DNA from 2 places in the Streptomyces sp. NPDC004609 genome. Region 2 is predicted to be linked to the other one. Evidence: predicted binding sites of a transcription regulator. Region 2 holds the regulator's gene; the other holds the start of a gene.
What was found. Region 2 encodes HspR, which represses chaperone genes until heat shock. Its sites were predicted from a motif close to TTGAGNNNNNNNNNCTCAA; they were not measured.
Positions count from the first base shown of each region.

Region 1: lon (endopeptidase La) is a predicted target of HspR. The motif match lies at 7,465-7,483, and genes of this name have one in related genera.

Region 1 covers NZ_JBIALS010000038.1:60,088-69,068, forward strand. Annotated here, with positions in the region: gene ACFYT4_RS29735 (response regulator transcription factor) at 1-15, opposite strand, end outside; gene ACFYT4_RS29740 (spermidine synthase) at 116-835, opposite strand; gene ACFYT4_RS29745 (hypothetical protein) at 1,549-2,151, opposite strand; gene ACFYT4_RS29750 (hypothetical protein) at 2,208-3,563, opposite strand; gene ACFYT4_RS29755 (ABC transporter ATP-binding protein) at 4,122-4,964, opposite strand; gene ACFYT4_RS29760 (zf-HC2 domain-containing protein) at 4,961-5,968, opposite strand; gene ACFYT4_RS29765 (RNA polymerase sigma factor) at 5,965-6,579, opposite strand; gene ACFYT4_RS29770 (hypothetical protein) at 6,663-7,301, opposite strand; gene lon (endopeptidase La) at 7,506-8,981, shown strand, end outside.
Region 2 covers NZ_JBIALS010000004.1:256,657-265,637, forward strand. Annotated here, with positions in the region: gene ACFYT4_RS05855 (helix-turn-helix transcriptional regulator) at 37-1,020, shown strand; gene ACFYT4_RS05860 (heat shock protein transcriptional repressor HspR) at 1,331-1,774, opposite strand; gene dnaJ (molecular chaperone DnaJ) at 1,782-2,963, opposite strand; gene grpE (nucleotide exchange factor GrpE) at 3,015-3,701, opposite strand; gene dnaK (molecular chaperone DnaK) at 3,698-5,560, opposite strand; gene ACFYT4_RS05880 (sugar transferase) at 5,952-6,641, shown strand; gene ACFYT4_RS05885 ((Fe-S)-binding protein) at 6,825-8,981, shown strand, end outside.

The DNA of each region.
Region 1 (8,981 bases), on a different contig from region 2:
TTGTGCCTGTTCCATCGCCCGCCCCTGTAAGCGCTCTCGGGAGATTCACGCTCGTTGTAGATCCGGTGTGTAGCTCAGCAGAGTAAGCAGAGTAAGGGCAGGTCCCGGCATCAGGCTACGCAGGCCCGACCGCGAGGTGAACCACGTCGGGTACGCCCCGGGCAACCCGGACCTCTTCGGTTCTTACCCCGCTGAATCCGGCATTCCGCAGCGCTTCCTCGAAGGCAGGGGAGGGCTGCGCCGACCACACCGCGAGGACGCCCCCGGGCTTCAACCGGCCCTGGCAGAGCGCGAGTCCGCCGGGTGAGTACAGGTTTTCGTTGTCGTCGGTGACCGTCCAGTCCGGGCCGTTGTCGATATCCAGGCAGAGTGCGTCATAACGATCGTCCGTCTCGCGGAGATGGGTCAGCAGATCCGTGCGAATGATCAGGCTCCGGGGGTCGGCGAGGGCATCGCGGGAGAGGGGCGCGAGGGGGCCTGTCATATGCCAGTCGACGATCGCCTGCTCGCGCTCGACGACGGCGATGTGCCGCCAGTGGGGGTTGGCGGCGGCATGGGCGAGGGAGAAGCCGACGCCGAGTCCGCCGATGAGCAGAGAGGGGCCCTGGGCCGGGGGCCCGGGAGGGTCCCCGGCAGGACGGTTTCCGGCCTTCGCCGGGGCTCGGGCGGTGAGCGCGTCGTACGCCGCGTCGACGAGCAGGCGCTCCGAGCGGCCGTCGGAGGTGTCCATCAGGAAGCACCCGTTGGCGATGATCTCGTAGTGCTCACCGCGCCGCCGCAGCACGACCTCCCCGTACGGGCCGAGTCGCCGGTCGAGGATCCGGGGCGTTGGCATGGTGACCTCCGGTCGGGGTGGGCGTGGGGATCATGCTGACCCGGCGCGGGGGCTTCACCGCAAGTTTTCAGCCATGGGCCTCCGGCCGGGTTCACAGGGGTGGGCGGACGGACCTCGGGAGGGCTGCCCACCGCGCGACGGGGTTCCCGTCGGCGGCGGCTGCCGGTGCCCCCGGGCCGTCCTCCGCTACCCGACGGGCCGGAGCGGGTGTTGCGCGGCCCGGGAGGGCCGGACCTGCCCGGCCCGGGACCGGTGGCTCGGCACGGGGAGCGGAGGATGGTGCCCGTAGGGCGGTTCTGATGGATCTTGCTGGGCTCGCGTGCCCTGGTGCCGCGTCTCTCCCCGTGGGCCTGCGGGCACGGGTGGTGCCCCCGGCGTTGTCGTCGGTCGCCGATGGCCCCCTGTGCCCTGCGGGCACGGGGGTACCCCCTCCGCAGTGGCTCTCCCCCGGAGCTTCGCCCGGGAGGTACCCCCATCCTCCGCCTTGCGATCCACGGCACCAGACCCCGCTCACTGACCCAGCCTGATCCATCAGAAGCGCCCTGGACCGCCCGCGGTCCTCGCGTCCCCGTCCGGGACGAAGTCGCTCAGGTGGGCCCGGTCCAGGCCCGGGGCGCTGCCGGTGCCGCTCCGCCGGCGGATGAACACGCACGGCGGGGGTTCCGGCTCCCGGCGGACCGGACAGCTCCTGGAGGATGCGGACCGGACGGCTGCTAGAGGCCTTCGCGGCGGGGGCCCAGCGCGACGAGCAGGGCCGTGCCCAGGACGAAGGCCACCGTCGCCGAGAGCCACGCGGCCGGCTGCGGGCCCGCGTGGAGGGGCCACAGCCACCCGGCCGCACCCCCGGCCGCCCCCGTCGCTCCGGCGAACTGGATCGCGCCCGTGCAGACCGTCATCGGCAGCCAGCTGAGCCGCGCTCCCAGCACCGTCGCCGCCGCCGCGGTCACCCCCGTCGCGCCGAGCACGTTGCGGACCATCGCGGGGGCGCCGTGCTGTCCGGGATCGCCGGGGACCGCCGCCGCGAGCGCCACCGCCGCCAGGGCCGTGAGGGCGAGGACGTGCAGCAGCCGCCGGGGCCACCAGCGCCGTACCGCCGTACGGTCCAGCTCGTCGCTCGGCGTGTACAGACCCGTCCCCACCGCCGCCGTGGCCAGCAGCGGCCCCAGCAGCACGACCGGCTCCCGCGCGCTCTCCCCGGCGTCCGGCAGCCCCCGCAGCCAGTGCGCGGCCACCGCCGCGGCCAGGGCCGTGGCGACGAGCGCCGCGAGGGTGGCGGGAAGCGCCCGGGAGCGGCCGTACAGGGCGAACCCGCTCATGCGGAACGTGCTCGTACGGAGAGGCCGCGGGCGGGACGCGGGCGTGCGGAACGCGGTCACGGGACGGGCACCTGGTCGGCGCGGCAGGTGTCCGACGTCAGATAGCGGGCCAGATAGTCGCGCTGCCCGGCGGGCGGCTTGGCGTTCAGCCGGTCGACGTACTCCCTGGTCTCCGGCAAGGGGTCCGCCCCGGCGGATCCGGGCGGCGACAGCCACTGGATCACCGCCGAGTTGATGTCGGACGCGCGCCTCCAGGCCGGGTTCTCGGGGTCGTGGTCGCTGGGCTCGCAGGTCTCGGAGAAGAGGTACTGGACCGCCCAGTGTCCGTACTGCTGGGGATTCTTCAGCCGGCCGCGCGCGGATTCCGGGCCCGGCGACGGCAGCTGGGCCTCGTCGGACGTCGGGGGCCTCGGCCCGTCGACCCAGCGGACGGGGGCGCCGGGAAGGCCGCGGAGCCGGTCGTTCAGGTCGGCGAGCGCGGCGGAGACGGCCGGAAGCAGCGCGCGGTCCACCGCGGTGACACAGACCTGCGGGGTGCCGTCGTCGCAGACGAGGCGGGCCGCCCCGGGGTCCGGCCGCCAGAGGCCGGGGCCCGCGGAGACCAGCGCGGCGGCGCAGCCGACGGCAACGGTGAGCGGTACGAGCGCGGTGGCGCGGCGCCGGGCGGCGTACAGGAGCAGCGCGGCGGCGGCCAGACCGCCGAGCCAGCCGGCGGAGGCGGGTGCGAACCACCAGACCGGCCGGTCCCAGGCGAAGTCGTGCACATCGGCGGGGTTGAGCGGGCTGGGGTCCTGCCCGTACCCGCTCCGCACCGTGGCGATCAGCAGAAAGACCATCACGGCGGCCAGCGGAGCGGTGAGCCGCCACGGCACCAGCCGTCCGGCGACGAAGCCGAGGACACCCAGGGCGGCGAGCGCGAGGGCGTCGGCGAGGGGGAGGGCGAGATGGGAGAGGCCACCGTCGGAGTAGGGCCAGGTCGCCAGCAGCGGAACGGCCGCCGCGAGGAGATAGCCGACCGCGGGCCACAGCGCGGCGGGCGCGGCGGCGACCAGGGCCTGGCGCATGCCGCCGCGGGCGAAGGAGCGCCTCAGCTCCAGGGTTCTGCGCCGGCGCTCCCGGCCGCCGTGCCAGCACCCGGCGGCGGCGCTGAGCGGCCCGCCGATCACCAGGCCCGCACCGCGGAGCAGTTCGGTGAGTTCTCCGCGGCGGCTCGGCCAGGCGAAGGGCGACTGCGTGTGCGCGTTCATCACGATCAGTACCGTCACGAGGACGGCCGCCCCGGTCCACGGCCCGATCCCGTGCACCAGCTCACCGCGCAGGGGCCGTACGCGCCGGACGGCGGCGGAGGTCGTGGCCGTGGCGGCGGCGGGTGCGTCCGCGGGGCTGCCGCTGGAGGTACGGGCGGTCTTCAACGGGTGCCCCCGGTGAGGTCGGTGGGTGAGGGGGCCGTCACGGGGGTCCCGCTCGGGCGGCCCCGGTACGGGGACGGACCGCGGAGGCCCCGGAGGCCGTGGAGGTGTCGCGGGCCCTTGACCCGGGGGCCCTGGACCCGGGGGCCGTGAATCCGGGGGCCCTGGACCCGGGTGGCGTGGGGCCGGGGGCCCTGGACCCGGGGGCCGTGAATCCGGGGGCCCTGGACCCGGGTGGCGTGGGGCCGGGGGCCCTGGACCCGGGGGCCGTGAATCCGGGGGCCGTGAACCCGGGTGGCGTGGGGCCGGGGAGCGTGGCGCGGGAGGCGGGAGCTCTCGCCGGCGCTCCGGGCGGTGGACGCGGGGGCATCCGCGGAGATGTCCGCGGGGGTGCCGGTGGCGCTCATCGGATGCCCCCGGCGGGGTCGGTGGGTGAGGACGCGCTCCGGGCGGCCCCGGTACGCGGGACTCCGGCCGCGGAAGCGGAGGGCGGGGCCCCGGGGCGGGAACCTCCGTGGGCGTATCCGGCGGGGCGGAGGGCGCGGTCCGCGTGGCGGCGCGTCATCGGGTGGCCGCCGGGCCCTCGGGCGCGCCGGGGACGGGTATCCGTCCGGTCGCGGACCGGTGCCCGCGCAGCGCCACCGTGTAGCCGCGCTCGATCGGGTTGCCCGCCTCGTCGGGCGCGCCCCTCCCCAGAGCGGACAGCTCCTCCGTCGCACCCTGGTAGGCCACCCGGCCTCCCTCGATCAGGGTCACCCGGGAGCAGGCGGCGGCCACGTCCTCCACGAGATGGGTGGAGACGATCACCGTGGAAGCGCCGCCCACATCCCGGAGCAGTGCTCTGAATTCGACGCGCTGCTCCGGATCGAGACCGGCGGTCGGCTCGTCGAGCAGCAGCAGCTCCGGTTCGTTCACGATCGCCTGCGCGATCCCCACCCGGCGCACCATCCCGCCCGACAGCGTTTTCACCTTGGCGTCGATACGGCCCGCCAGCCCCACCCGTTCCACGGCGCGCTCCACCGCGCCCGGGACCTCCCGCGCCGGCATCTCCTTCAACCAGGCGACGTACGCCACGAACTCACGGACCGTGAATCCCGGGTAGTAGCCGAACTCCTGCGGCAGATAGCCCAGCCGCCGCCGGACCTCCGCCCGCTCCCCCTGCGACGACACATCACGGCCGAGCAGTTCGACCCGCCCCCGCGCGGGCGCGGCCACCGTGGCCAGCACCCGGATCAGGGAGGTCTTGCCCGCGCCGTTCGGGCCGAGCAGCCCGTGCACGCCGACGCCGAAGTCCAGGTCGACCGCGTCCAGCGCGACCGTGCGCCGGTGCCGGACCGTCAGCCCGGTGACCGCCACGGCGTTCCCCCGCCGGGTGCCGGCCCCGGCGCCCGCTGATGTGCTCACAGTTTCTCCAGTCGGTCGAAGGTCGAACGGCGTACGGCGAGCAGCCCCGCGCACACCACGGCCGCCCCGGCCCAGGCGGTCTGGACGGCCGGTCCGGAGACATACGGCTCGATCCGCGCGCCGAACCTCCCCGGTACGGACACCAGCGCCGGCGGGAACACCACCGCCAGCCAGCCGCAGCCCAGTGCCGACGCGGCGAGCCGGAGACCGATGTACGAGCCCAGCGCGAGCGCCGCCACCGTCAGGGCCAGCCCCGGCAGCAGCCACGCGCCCGGCGACAGCACCGGCTCCCCCGCCTCCGGCAGCTCCCCGCCGCCGGTCACCCGGGACACCGGCGGCAGCAGGGCCCCGGCCGCCGTCAGCAGCGGAACGCACACGGCCAGGACCGCGGCCGTCCGGGTGAGCAGCAGCCGCAGCCCGCCGGAGGGGGCCGTCGCCGTGATCTCGTACATCGGGTCCGCGTACGGTCCGTACGACAGGGCGACCCCCGCGAGCGGCAGCACCGGGGCCAGCGCGAGCAGCAGCGGGCGCGCCTCGCCGAAGCCGGTGCCGTACGCCAGGAGCAGCGCCCCCGCGACCACCAGCAGCAACCCCGCGAACCACGGCCCGCGCAGCGCCGGTCCGGCCGCCCAGACCATGCGGGCGGTCCATCCCACGGGAGCGGCACGGGTGGGGAGCAGCCTCGGCCGTACCGCGAGCACCTTCCGTAGCACCTGTACTGCCTGTACTGCTTGTGCTCCCCGCGCCACCGCCCGTACCGCCCGCGTGGGGGAGGGCGCGCGGGCCGATGCCGCCGCCTCCGCCAGCACGGCCGTACGCACCCGGTCGAGCACGGGCGCCGCCGTGCCCCGCCTCGCGGCGGCCGAGACCAGGGCCGCGCACGGCCCGCACGACTCGATGTGCTTCTCCAGCGACCAGGCGTCCGGCTCCGCGGCCGAACCGTCGGTGTACCGGGCGGCGAGCGGTGCGCTCACATGCCAGGCGTTCGTCTGCCGGTCCCTCACGCGGTGCCTCCCAGCGGGTGTGTGTCCGGGGCGATCCGCTCCAGCGCCACCCGCAGCTCGCGGCGGGCCCGCAGTGCCCGGGTCTTGACCGTGCCCTCCGGGATCCCGAGCAGCCGGGCGGTCTCACGGGTGGTCAGCCCGTCGATGACCGTGGCGCGCAGGACGTCCCGCAGCTCGGGCGGGATACGGTCCAGGGCGGCACCGACATCCCCGTACTCCAGCCCCGCCAGCACCCGTTCCTCGGCGGACGGCACGGGCTCGGCCGCCCCGCCCGCCTCCCGGACGTCGTGCGCGGGCCCGGGCCGGGCCCGCTCCTCCCGCGCCTGTGCCCGCCGCGCGTCCGCCAGCCGCCGGGCCGCGATCACCCACAGCCAGCCGCCCGCCTCGCCGCCGCGGTGCGATCCCGCGGAGCGCCAGACGGTGACGAAGGTGTCCTGGAGCACTTCCCGTACGGTCTCGGCGTCCGCGCAGCGGCGCGTCAGCCGGGTGTGCAGCCAGCCCGCGTGCCGGTCGTAGAGCGTCGCGAGCGCGTCGGCGTCGCCACGGGCGACGGCCCGCAGCAGAGCCGCGTCGTCGTCCTCGTCCGCTCCCTTGCGGCGTATCGGCCTCATGCCCTGTCTATCGCACGGAGGGCCCGGTCCGGTTCTCCGTCTCTCCTCCCGTACTTCTCCCGAGGCCGGTGGGAGGGGTGTTGCTACCGGCTGGGGAGCGCCGTGAACACGTCCCGCAGGGCGGGCGGCTGTGAGACGTCGTCCGTGACGACCGTGTGTCCGCCGTGGGTGATCCGGTAGTGGAACCCGTCCGCCACCGGGGGGCCGGTGGCCGTGGCGGGCAGCCGGGGGAAGCCGGCCTTGTCCAGGGCCCGGCGCAGTGCCCTCAGCCCGGCGGGTGTCATCCGGCCGCTCCGGTCGGGGCCGGGCGGTGAGGCCGTGGTGTAGGTGCCGTCCTCACGGACGGTCAGCCGGTCGTTCACCCCGGCGATCCCGCCGGTGACGGTCACGACCACCAGGACACCGGCCCGCCCGGGCGCGGGTGACGGTGCCGAGGCCGTCGCGGTAGGGGGCACGGAGGGCGGCTCGGGCCGCGGAGCCGGAGCGGATCCGACGGGCCCCCGGGAGGCCGTCGCCGACGCGGGAGTACGTCCGGGGGCGGAGCCGTCGCTGGTGTCCGTGCATCCCGTGGTCAGCGCCGCCAGCAGAACGGCCGCGCAGACCGGCGTACGCAGTCGCGAGGGAACGGAGGACACGGCACGCGAGATGGACGAGGGGGAGGAGGGGGACGAGCGGGAGAGGCCCGGGGAGAGGAGCGGGGCGGCGGGCGGCGGCGGGCTCATCGCCGCAGTATGGGGGATCGCCGCCCTCGGCACGGATGAATCCGGACATGTGCTCGGGTGGTCCCTCCGGCGGGGGTCGCCGGATGCTGCCCCTTCACCACCGGCCTCTCCTTGATCGCTCAGAGCGAACAGCGGTCCGGGAACAATGCAAGGCCCCCAGGCATTGAGTCCACATAGCTCAACTTCACTGCCTAAGGGGAGATCATGGCTGCTGAGTCCGAAGCGTTCACACCGTTCACCCTGCCCGTGCTGCCGCTCGACGACGAGGTCGTGCTGCCCGGAATGGTGGTGCCGCTGGACCTGACCGACAACGAGGTACGGGCCGCGGTCGAGGCCGCGCAGGCCGCCGCGCGCTCCAGGGGGGCAAGCAAGCCCCAGGTGCTGCTTGTTCCGCGTGTGGACGGGACGTATGCGGGGATCGGTGTGCTCGGGACCGTGGAGCAGGTCGGACGGCTCTCCGACGGCGACCCCGGCGCGCTCATCCGCGGGCGCGGCCGGGTGAAGATCGGGGCGGGGACCTCCGGACCGGGCGCGGCGCTCTGGATCGAGGGCACCCGGATCGAGGAGTCCGTGCCCGATCCGCTGCCGGGACAGGTCGCCGAGCTGGTCACGGAGTACAAGGCGCTGGCCACCAACTGGCTGAAGAAGCGCGGTGCCTGGCAGGTCGTCGACCGCGTCCAGCAGATCGACGACGTCTCCCAGCTCGCCGACAACTCGGGATACTCACCGTTCCTGACCACCGCTCAGAAGATCGAGCTGCTGGAGACCGCCGATCCGGTCGCCCGTCTCAGGCTCGCGACCGAGCAGCTCCGAGAGCACCTCGCCGAGCAGGACGTCGCCGAGTCGATCGCCAAGGACGTCCAGGAGGGCGTCGACAAGCAGCAGCGCGAGTTCCTGCTCCGCCGCCAGCTCGACGCGGTCCGCAAGGAGCTGCGCGAGCTGAACGGCGAGAGCAAGGACGGCGCCGACGAGTCCGACGACTACCGGGCCCGTGTCGAGGCCGCCGACCTGCCCGAGAAGGTGCGGGAGGCCGCCCTCAAGGAGGTCGAGAAGCTGGAGCGGTCCAGCGACCAGAGCCCCGAGGGCTCCTGGATCCGCACCTGGCTCGACACCGTCCTCGAACTGCCGTGGAACGAGCGCACCGAGGACGGGTACGACATCCAGGGCGCGAAGAACACCCTGGACGCCGAGCACGCGGGTCTCCAGGACGTGAAGGAGCGGATCACCGAATACCTGGCGGTGCGCAAGCGGCGCGCCGACCGGGGGCTCGGCGTGGTCGGCGGGCGGCGCGGGGGCGCGGTTCTCGCGCTCGTCGGCCCGCCGGGCGTCGGCAAGACGAGCCTCGGCGAGTCCGTGGCCCATGCCATGGGCCGCACGTTCGTCCGGGTCGCCCTCGGCGGCGTCCGGGACGAGGCCGAGGTCCGCGGCCACCGGCGTACGTATGTGGGCGCGATGCCCGGCCGGATCGTACGGGCGATCAAGGAGGCCGGGTCCATGAACCCGGTGGTCCTGCTCGACGAGATCGACAAGGTCGGCTCGGACTTCCGGGGCGACCCGGCGGCGGCCCTGCTCGAAGTGCTGGACCCCGCGCAGAACCACACCTTCCGTGACCACTACCTGGAGGTCGAACTCGACCTGAGCGACGTCGTCTTCCTGGCCACCGCGAATGTGCTGGAGGCC
Region 2 (8,981 bases):
CATGTTCCTGTATTGCAGGAACATGAGGGGGTACATATGACGTCTATTGAGGGCGAACACGGACACCCTCACGCAGACGGCAAGCTGTGCGAGGCGGGAAAAAGTCTTTACATCACCGCTCTGCGCACCGGGCGTATCGCCCGGTCAGAAGCGGAATCCACACCGTGTCTCTTCGACCTCGCCCTGCTCGACCCGGATCCCTACGACGGTCAGTGGTTGCGACCCGTCCCGCCGACGACCGCTCTGTCACAGTTGATTCACCCCATCGAGCGGGAGATCCAGGAGCGCAGACGGCGGGCGGTCGCCCTCGCCGACGCTCTTGAGCCATTCATGGCCTTCACCGCTCAGAATTCCACCGTCCCGCAGGGGATAACCGTCCTTGAGGGCCTCAACCGCATCAACGCGACACTCGATCAGGTCACCGCCGGGTGCACGCAGGAGCTTCTCACCGTCCAGCCCGGCAGCGGGCGCCAGCCGCACTCCCTGGAGAAGGCGCTGCGGCGAGTGGAACCCCTGATCGAACGGGGTGTGCGCATGCGCACGCTCTATCAGCACACCGCCCGGCACCACCCCGCCACGCTCTCCTACATGGAGAAGGTGGCGCCCTCCGGAGTGGAGGTGCGCACCCTGGAGGAGATCATCGACAGGCTGATCATCGTCGACCGGCAGGTGGCCTTCATCCCGGCGAGCACCGACCGGCTCTTCGCGCTGGAGCTGCGGCACAAGGGGATCGTCGAGTATCTCGTCGGCGTCTTCGAGCAGTTCTGGCTGCACGGACTGCCGTGGGAGCAGCCGATCTCGTACGGACCCGACCTGGACGGCGTCACGGGTGTGCAGCGCTCCATCGCCAAGCTGCTGGTGGAGGGGCACGTGGACGAGGCGATCGCCCGCCGGCTCGGGATGAACGTCCGGACCTGCCGGGCCCATATCGCCAAGCTCGGGTCGTCGCTCGGCAGCGGCAGCCGGACCCAACTGGGTTATCTCATCGCCCAGTCGGGCATTCTGGAGCCCGATTCCTGAAGCCGCGGCCCCTCAGGAGCCCCCACCCGGGACGGGGGCCCTTGCGGGGCGGGCGGTTTCCGGTCGAACAGCGGGAGGCGCCCCCGCGCCCGGCTCCGCGCCGCAGGTCCGGGGCCGCAGAAGCTCGTCTGGCGGCACGGGGGCGGCGGGTACTCCCACGGGCCGCACAGGCGTACGACAGCCTCACAGGGGCAACACAGGCCCCACCAAGGGCCTTTGAGGCCCGGCCCGCTCCATCCGCTCGGCGGGGAAGGGCCGTTGAGGGCCCCATCGCCCGTACGGCACCCGGCGGAAGGGGCCCTTCGAAGCGCTACTCGCTCCGCTTGGGGCGCCACACCACCAGCGCGCTCGCCTGCTGCACGTCCTGGTACGGCACCAGATCGCGCCGGTACGAGGCGTGCACCTGGGCCTCGCGCTGCCGCATCGCCGCCGCCGCGGCCTCGACCGCGGCCGACAGCTCGGCGACCCGGGACTGCAGCGCGGCGACCTGGTTCTCCAGCTCGATGATGCGCTTGATCCCGGCGAGGTTGATGCCCTCGTCCTGCGACAACTGCTGGACGGTGCGCAGCAGTTCGATGTCGCGGGCCGAGTAGCGCCGACCCCGGCCCGCGGTGCGGTCCGGGGAGACCAGGCCCAGCCTGTCGTACTGCCGCAGGGTCTGCGGATGCAGCCCCGAGAGCTGGGCGGCCACCGAGATGACGTACACCGGCGACTCATCGGTCAGCTGATAGGGGTTGCGGCGCCTTCCGTCCATGGGGTTCTCATGCTCCCTTCGCGGCCTGGAACAGCTCGGCCCTCGGGTCCTCGTCCGCGGTGGCTTCGCGGTACGCCTCCAGCGCTTCCTTCGCCTTGTCGCTCAGATCCTCGGGAACCGCGACCTCGACGGTGACCAGCAGGTCACCCCGGGTCCCGTCCTTGCGGACGGCCCCCTTGCCGCGGGCGCGCATCGTCCGTCCGTTGGGGGTGCCGGCGGGCAGCTTCAGCGTCACCGGGGGGCCGCCGAGCGTGGGCACCTTCACCTCGCCGCCGAGCACCGCCTCGGTGTACGAGACGGGCACGGTGACCGTGAGATTGTCGCCCCGGCGGCCGAACACGGGGTGCGTGCCGACATGGACGACCACGTACAGATCGCCGGCGGGACCGCCGCGCTCACCGGGGGCGCCCTTGCCGCGCAGCCGGATCCGCTGGCCGTCGGAGACGCCCGCGGGGACCCTGACCTGCATGGTGCGCGAGGAGCGGGCACGCCCGCTGCCCTTGCAGACATCGCAGGGGTCCTGCGCGATCAGCCCCCGGCCCTTGCAGTCGACGCACGGGTCGGTCAGCGAGAAGGAGCCGCTGCCGCCGCGCGAGACCTGTCCGGTGCCGACACAGGTCGGGCACACCCGGGGCGTGCCGTTCTTGTCGCCGGTGCCGGAACACGCCTTGCACGGCGCCGAGCTGGACATCCTCAGCGGGACCGTGGCCCCGTCGACCGCCTCGGTGAAGCTGAGCGTGACCTCCGACTCGATGTCCTGGCCGCGGCGCGGCTGGACCCGGGTGCCCGTCGCCGTACCGCGGTTGAACAGGCCGCCGAAGACATCGCCCAGGCCGCCGCCGAAGCCGCCGGCTCCCTGCTGGCCCCCGGCCGGGGCGCCCCCGAAGAGGTCGCCCAGGTCGAAGTTGAAGGAACCGCCGGCCGCGCCGGGACCCGGCCGGAAGCCGCCGTTGCCGAAGAGGGCGCGGGCCTCGTCGTACTCCTTGCGCCGCTTGGGGTCACCGAGGATGTCATTGGCCTCGGAGACCTCCTTGAACCGCTCCTCGGCCTTGGCGTCACCCTTGTTGGCGTCCGGATGGAACTCGCGGGCGAGCTTCCGGTACGCCTTCTTGATCTCCGCCTCGGTGGCGTCCTTGGGGACGCCGAGGACCTTGTAGTAGTCCTTCTCGACGAAGTCCTTCGTGCTCATCGACGTCCCTCCTTCCGGACTGTCCTCCGGACGCTCACTGCCTCAGCCGCGTCAGCCCTCGTCCGGGCCACCGCTCTCCTCGCCGTCAGCCGCCGTCCCCTGGGTGTCCTTGGCGTCTTTGCCGTCCTTGGACTCCTTGCCGGAGGCGGGGGCCGCGCCCGGCTGGGGCTCGGCCACCGCCACCCGCGCGGGACGGATGGTGCGCTCGCCGATGCGATACCCCGGCTGGAGCACCGCGACGCACGTGGTCTCGGTGACATCCGGCGCGTAGCTGTGCATCAGCGCTTCGTGGATCGTCGGGTCGAAGGGCTCGCCCTCCTTGCCGAACTGCTGGAGGCCCATCTTCGCCACCGCCGTCTCCAGCGATTCGGCGACCGACTTGAAACCGCCCACCAGCTCCCCGTGGTCACGGGCGCGGCCGATGTCGTCGAGCACGGGCAGCAGCTCGGTCAGCAGGGTCGCCGTGGCGATCTCCTTGACCGTGATCCTGTCGCGCTCCACACGGCGGCGGTAGTTCTGGTACTCGGCCTGAAGTCGCTGGAGGTCGCCGGTGCGCTCACCGAGCGCCGTACGGACCTGGTCCAGCTCGGCCGTCAGACCGGTGATCTTGGCTGCGTCCCCTGCCGGGGCCGCCTTGTCCTCCTTGCCGGAGGACGCGGCGGTCTCGGCGGCGTCGTCAGGTGTGGCGCCGGAAGGAACGTCGGACTTCTCGTCAAAGCCCGGAGTCTCCTCCGTCACGCCGCACCACCCTTGGCGTCCTTCTCGTCGTCGACGATCTCGGCGTCCACGACATCGTCCTCGGCCTTCGCCTGGCCGGCGCCGGCGCCCGCGTCACCCTGGGCGTCGCCCGCGGGCTGCTGCGCCTGGGCGTCGGCGTACATCGCCTGGCCGAGCTTCTGGGAGACGGCCGCGACCTTCTCGGTGGCGGTGCGGATGTCGGCGATGTCCTCGCCCTTGAGCTTCTCCTTCAGCTCGCCGACCGCGGCCTCCACCTCGGTCTTCACCTCGCCCGGGACCTTGTCCTCGTTGTCCTTGAGGAACTTCTCGGTCTGGTAGACGAGCTGCTCGCCCTGGTTGCGGGTCTCGGCGGCCTCGCGGCGGCGGTGGTCCTCGTCCGCGTACTGCTCGGCCTCCTGGCGCATGCGGTCGACCTCGTCCTTCGGCAGCGAGGAGCCGCCGGTGACGGTCATCTTCTGCTCCTTGCCCGTGCCGAGGTCCTTCGCGGTCACGTGCATGATGCCGTTGGCGTCGATGTCGAAGGAGACCTCGATCTGCGGGACACCGCGCGGCGCCGGCGGCAGACCGGTCAGCTCGAACATCCCGAGCTTCTTGTTGTACGCCGCGATCTCGCGCTCGCCCTGGTAGACCTGGATCTGCACGGACGGCTGGTTGTCCTCGGCCGTCGTGAAGATCTCGGAGCGCTTCGTCGGAATCGTGGTGTTCCGCTCGATGAGCTTGGTCATGATGCCGCCCTTGGTCTCGATACCGAGGGACAGCGGGGTCACGTCGAGGAGCAGGACGTCCTTGACCTCGCCCTTGAGGACACCGGCCTGGAGCGAGGCGCCGATGGCGACGACCTCGTCCGGGTTCACACCCTTGTTGGCCTCCTTGCCGCCGGTCAGCTCCTTGACGAGCTCGGCGACGGCGGGCATACGGGTCGAGCCGCCGACGAGAACGACGTGGTCGATCTCGGAGAGCGCGATGTTCGCGTCCTTGATGACGTTGTGGAACGGGGTCTTGCAGCGCTCCAGCAGATCGGCCGTCAGCTGCTGGAACTGGGCGCGCGTGAGCTTCTCGTCCAGGTGCAGCGGGCCCTCGGCGGACGCCGTGATGTACGGGAGGTTGATCGTCGTCTCGGTGGAGGACGACAGCTCGATCTTCGCCTTCTCCGCGGCCTCGCGCAGACGCTGGAGAGCCATCTTGTCCTTGCCGAGGTCCACTCCGTGGCCGTTGGCGAACTGCTTCACCAGGTAGTCGACGACACGCTGGTCCCAGTCGTCACCACCGAGGTGGTTGTCACCGTTGGTGGCCTTGACCTCGACGACACCGTCACCGATCTCCAGGAGGGACACGTCGAAGGTGCCGCCACCGAGGTCGAAGACGAGGATGGTCTGGTCGTCCTTGTCCAGGCCGTACGCCAGGGCGGCGGCGGTCGGCTCGTTGACGATGCGCAGGACGTTCAGACCCGCGATCTCACCGGCCTCCTTGGTGGCCTGGCGCTCGGAGTCGTTGAAGTACGCCGGGACGGTGATCACCGCGTCGGTGACCTTCTCGCCGAGGTAGGACTCCGCGTCCCGCTTCAGCTTCTGCAGGATGAACGCGCTCATCTGCTGCGGGTTGAAGTTCTTCCCGTCGAGCTCGATCTTCCAGTCGGTGCCCATGTGGCGCTTGACCGACCGGATGGTCCTGTCGACGTTGGTGACCGCCTGGCGCTTGGCCACCTCGCCGACCAGCACCTCACCGTTCTTCGCGAAGGCGACGACGGACGGCGTGGTCCTGGCACCCTCGGCGTTGGTGATGACGGTGGGCTCGCCGCCCTCCAGAACGCTGACGACGGAGTTAGTCGTGCCCAGGTCGATGCCGACCGCACGTGCCATGTCAATTCCTCCAGCTGACTACTTGAGTGGATCTGGCTCAAGGATGCACGACCACCCGCTCGGAGTCAAAGGACCTGAGTCGACCACACTCAACTTTTATCCAGCACTTATCCGCACCCTCGATCCGGACCTCGGCATTCCGGCCTGGTCCGGGCCGGTCCGACCCGCCTGCGCCCAGCCCGCGCCCGGGGTCCTGCAAGCACCGCGCGGACGCTCCTCGTGCACCACGCGCGCGTGGCGCACGAGCCCCACCGGCACACATCTGCGAGAGTCAGGCACCGCAAGTACTTCCAAATGCCTCAGAACACTACAGAGGCAGTAAAACCGGAACGGCACCCACGGCGCGTACGGGCCGCGCAGGTGCAGGTGCACGAGGGACGGGCGGCGAGCGATGGGGCGCGTGAACGAGGGAGCCGCGGCGGACCCGGGTCGCGCGCCGGACCACCCGCGCGCGACGGCGACGGGCCGTGGCCGCCTGCCGGACCGGGGCTGCCCACCGGACCGCACCCGGGACCGCACTCGCGCCACGGACCGCGCACGCGTCCCCCTGTCCGCCAAGCGAGCCGTCGATCTCCTGGCCTCCGTCACCCTTCTGCTCCTGCTCGCCGTACCGCTGCTCGCCCTCGCCGCCACGGTCGCCGCGACCTCGCGGGGCCCCGTCCTCGTCCGCCGGGAGCGGGCGGGTCTGGACGGCCGCCCGTTCCCGATGCTGACGTTCCGGACGGCTCCCGCCACCCGGGTCGGCCGCCTGCTGCACCGCCACTACCTGGACCATCTGCCCCAGCTGCTCAATGTCGTACGCGGCGAGATGTCCCTGGTGGGCCCCCGGCCGCTGACACCGGAGCGGACCGCCGCACTCACGGGCGCGGACCGGGTCCGGACGGCCGTACGCCCGGGAGTCACCGGCCTGTGGCAGATCGGCGGGCGCACCGGGCTGCCGTGGGAGGAGATGGCCGTCCTGGACGCCCACTACGTGCGCGAGCACTGGCTGGGAATGGACCTGGCGATCCTGGCCCGGACCCTGCCCGCGACCGCCCGCGGCCGGGGCCCGCGGCGCGCTCCCCGGCTGAGGCAAGCCTGAGCGACACAGATCACCGGCCGGGTAACTACAGTGCGGAGACAGAAGTGGGTAGTCTCAGCACGGACTGATTAAGTTACCGCTTAGTAGAGCAATAGTGACGCAGCACACGATGCTTGATCGTCCTGGCTGTGCTGGATTTGTCCCTCCTGTCGCTCACCCCCTCGCAGGCCCGAGGAGCCCGAAATGCAACTCGCCGCGATCATCGTGTCGCTGGTCCTGACGGTGGTCGGCGTTGCGCTCATCGCCCGAGCCGTCGCGCAGATCTACCGGTTCGTGAGGCTCGGCCAGCCCGTGCCTGCGGGCAGCCGCACCGATGCCCCCAAGCAGCGCACGATCACCCTGGTCAAGGAGTTCCTCGGCCACACCCGGATGAACCGGTGGGGCATCGTGGGCTTCGCCCACTGGTTCGTCGCGATCGGCTTCCTCACGCTGCCGCCGACCCTGCTCCAGGCGTACGGCCAGCTCTTCAAGGCCGACTGGGTGCTGCCGGTCATCGGCGGCTGGGTGCCGTTCGAGATGTACATCGAGTTCATCGGCCTGATGACCGTGGCGGGCATCCTCGTCCTGATGGCGATCCGGCTGCTCAGCCTCCCCTCCCGGGCCGGCCGCAAGTCCCGCTTCGCGGGCTCCAAGGCATGGCAGGCGTACTTCGTCGAGTACGTCATCCTCACCATCGGTCTCGCGATCCTCGCCCTGCGCGGGCTGGAGGGCGCGATCCACCACATCGACGGCTACGAGGCCTCGTACTTCGTCTCGTACCCGCTGGTCCTGCTCTTCGACGGGCTGAGCGTCCCCACGCTCCAGACGCTGATCTACTTCACCGCGATGGTCAAGATCGGCGTCTCCCTGATCTGGGTGATCACGGTCTCGCTCAACACCAACATGGGTGTCGCCTGGCACCGCTTCCTCGGCTTCCCGAACATCTGGTTCAAGCGGAACGCGGACGGCGAGGTGGCGCTCGGAGCGCTGCGACCGATGACGACCGGCGGCAAGGAGATCGACTTCGAGGACCCGGGCGAGGACGACGTCTACGGCGTCTCCCAGGTCGAGCACTTCTCCTGGAAGGGCATCCTCGACTTCTCCACCTGCACCGAGTGCGGCCGCTGCCAGTCGCAGTGCCCCGCCTGGAACACCGGAAAGCCCCTCTCCCCCAAGCTCCTGATCATGTCCCTGCGCGACCACGCGCACGCCAAGGCCCCCTACCTCCTGGCCGGCGGCGGCAAGACCATGGAGGGCGAGGAGAAGGCGTCCGCCGAGCAGCTCGCCGGCGTCCCCGCCGCCGCGCTGGCCGAGGCCGAGCGCCCGCTGATCGGCACGCTGGAGGAGAACGGCGTCATCGACCCGGACGTGCTGTGGTCCTGCACCACCTGCGGCGCCTGTGTCGAGCAGTGCCCGGTCGACATCGAGCACATCGACCACATCGTCGACATGCGCCGCTACCAGGTGATGATCGAGTCCGCGTTCCCGTCCGAGGCGGGCACGATGCTCAAGAACCTGGAGAAGAAGGGCAACCCCTGGGGCCTGGCGAAGAAGCAGCGCCTGGAGTGGACCAAGGAGGTCGATTTCGAGGTCCCGGTCGTCGGCCAGGACATCGAGGACCTCACCGAGGTCGACTATCTGTACTGGGTCGGCTGCGCGGGCGCCCTGGAGGACCGCGCCAAGAAGACGACGAAGGCCTTCGCCGAGCTCCTCCACATCGCGGGCGTGAAGTTCGCGATCATGGGCGGCGAGGAGAAGTGCACGGGTGACTCACCCCGCCGTCTCGGCAACGAGCCGCTGTTCCAGCAGCTCGGCCAGGAGAACGTCATGATGCTGAACATGGCGTTCGGCGAGTCCTTCGACGACGAGGGCGAGGTGGACGAGTCGACGAAGAAGCCGAAGTCGGCGAAGAAGATCGTCTCGACCTGCCCGCACTGCTTCAACACCATCGCGAACGAGTACCCGCAGCTCGGTGGCGAGTACGAGGTCATCCACCACACGCAGCTGCTCCAGCACCTCATCGACGAGGGCCGCCTGCTCCCGGTGACCCCGGTCGACGGCCTGATCACCTACCACGACCCCTGCTACCTCGGCCGCCACAACAAGGTCTACACGCCCCCGCGCGAGATCATGTCCGCCGTCCCCGGCCTGCGCCAGCAGGAGATGCACCGCCACAAGGAACGCGGCTTCTGCTGCGGCGCCGGCGGCGCGCGCATGTGGATGGAGGAGCGGATCGGCAAGCGCATCAACAACGAGCGCGTCGACGAGGCCCTGTCCCTCAACCCCGACATCGTCTCCACGGCGTGCCCGTTCTGCCTGGTCATGCTCACCGACTCGATCAACGGCAAGAAGAACGAGGGC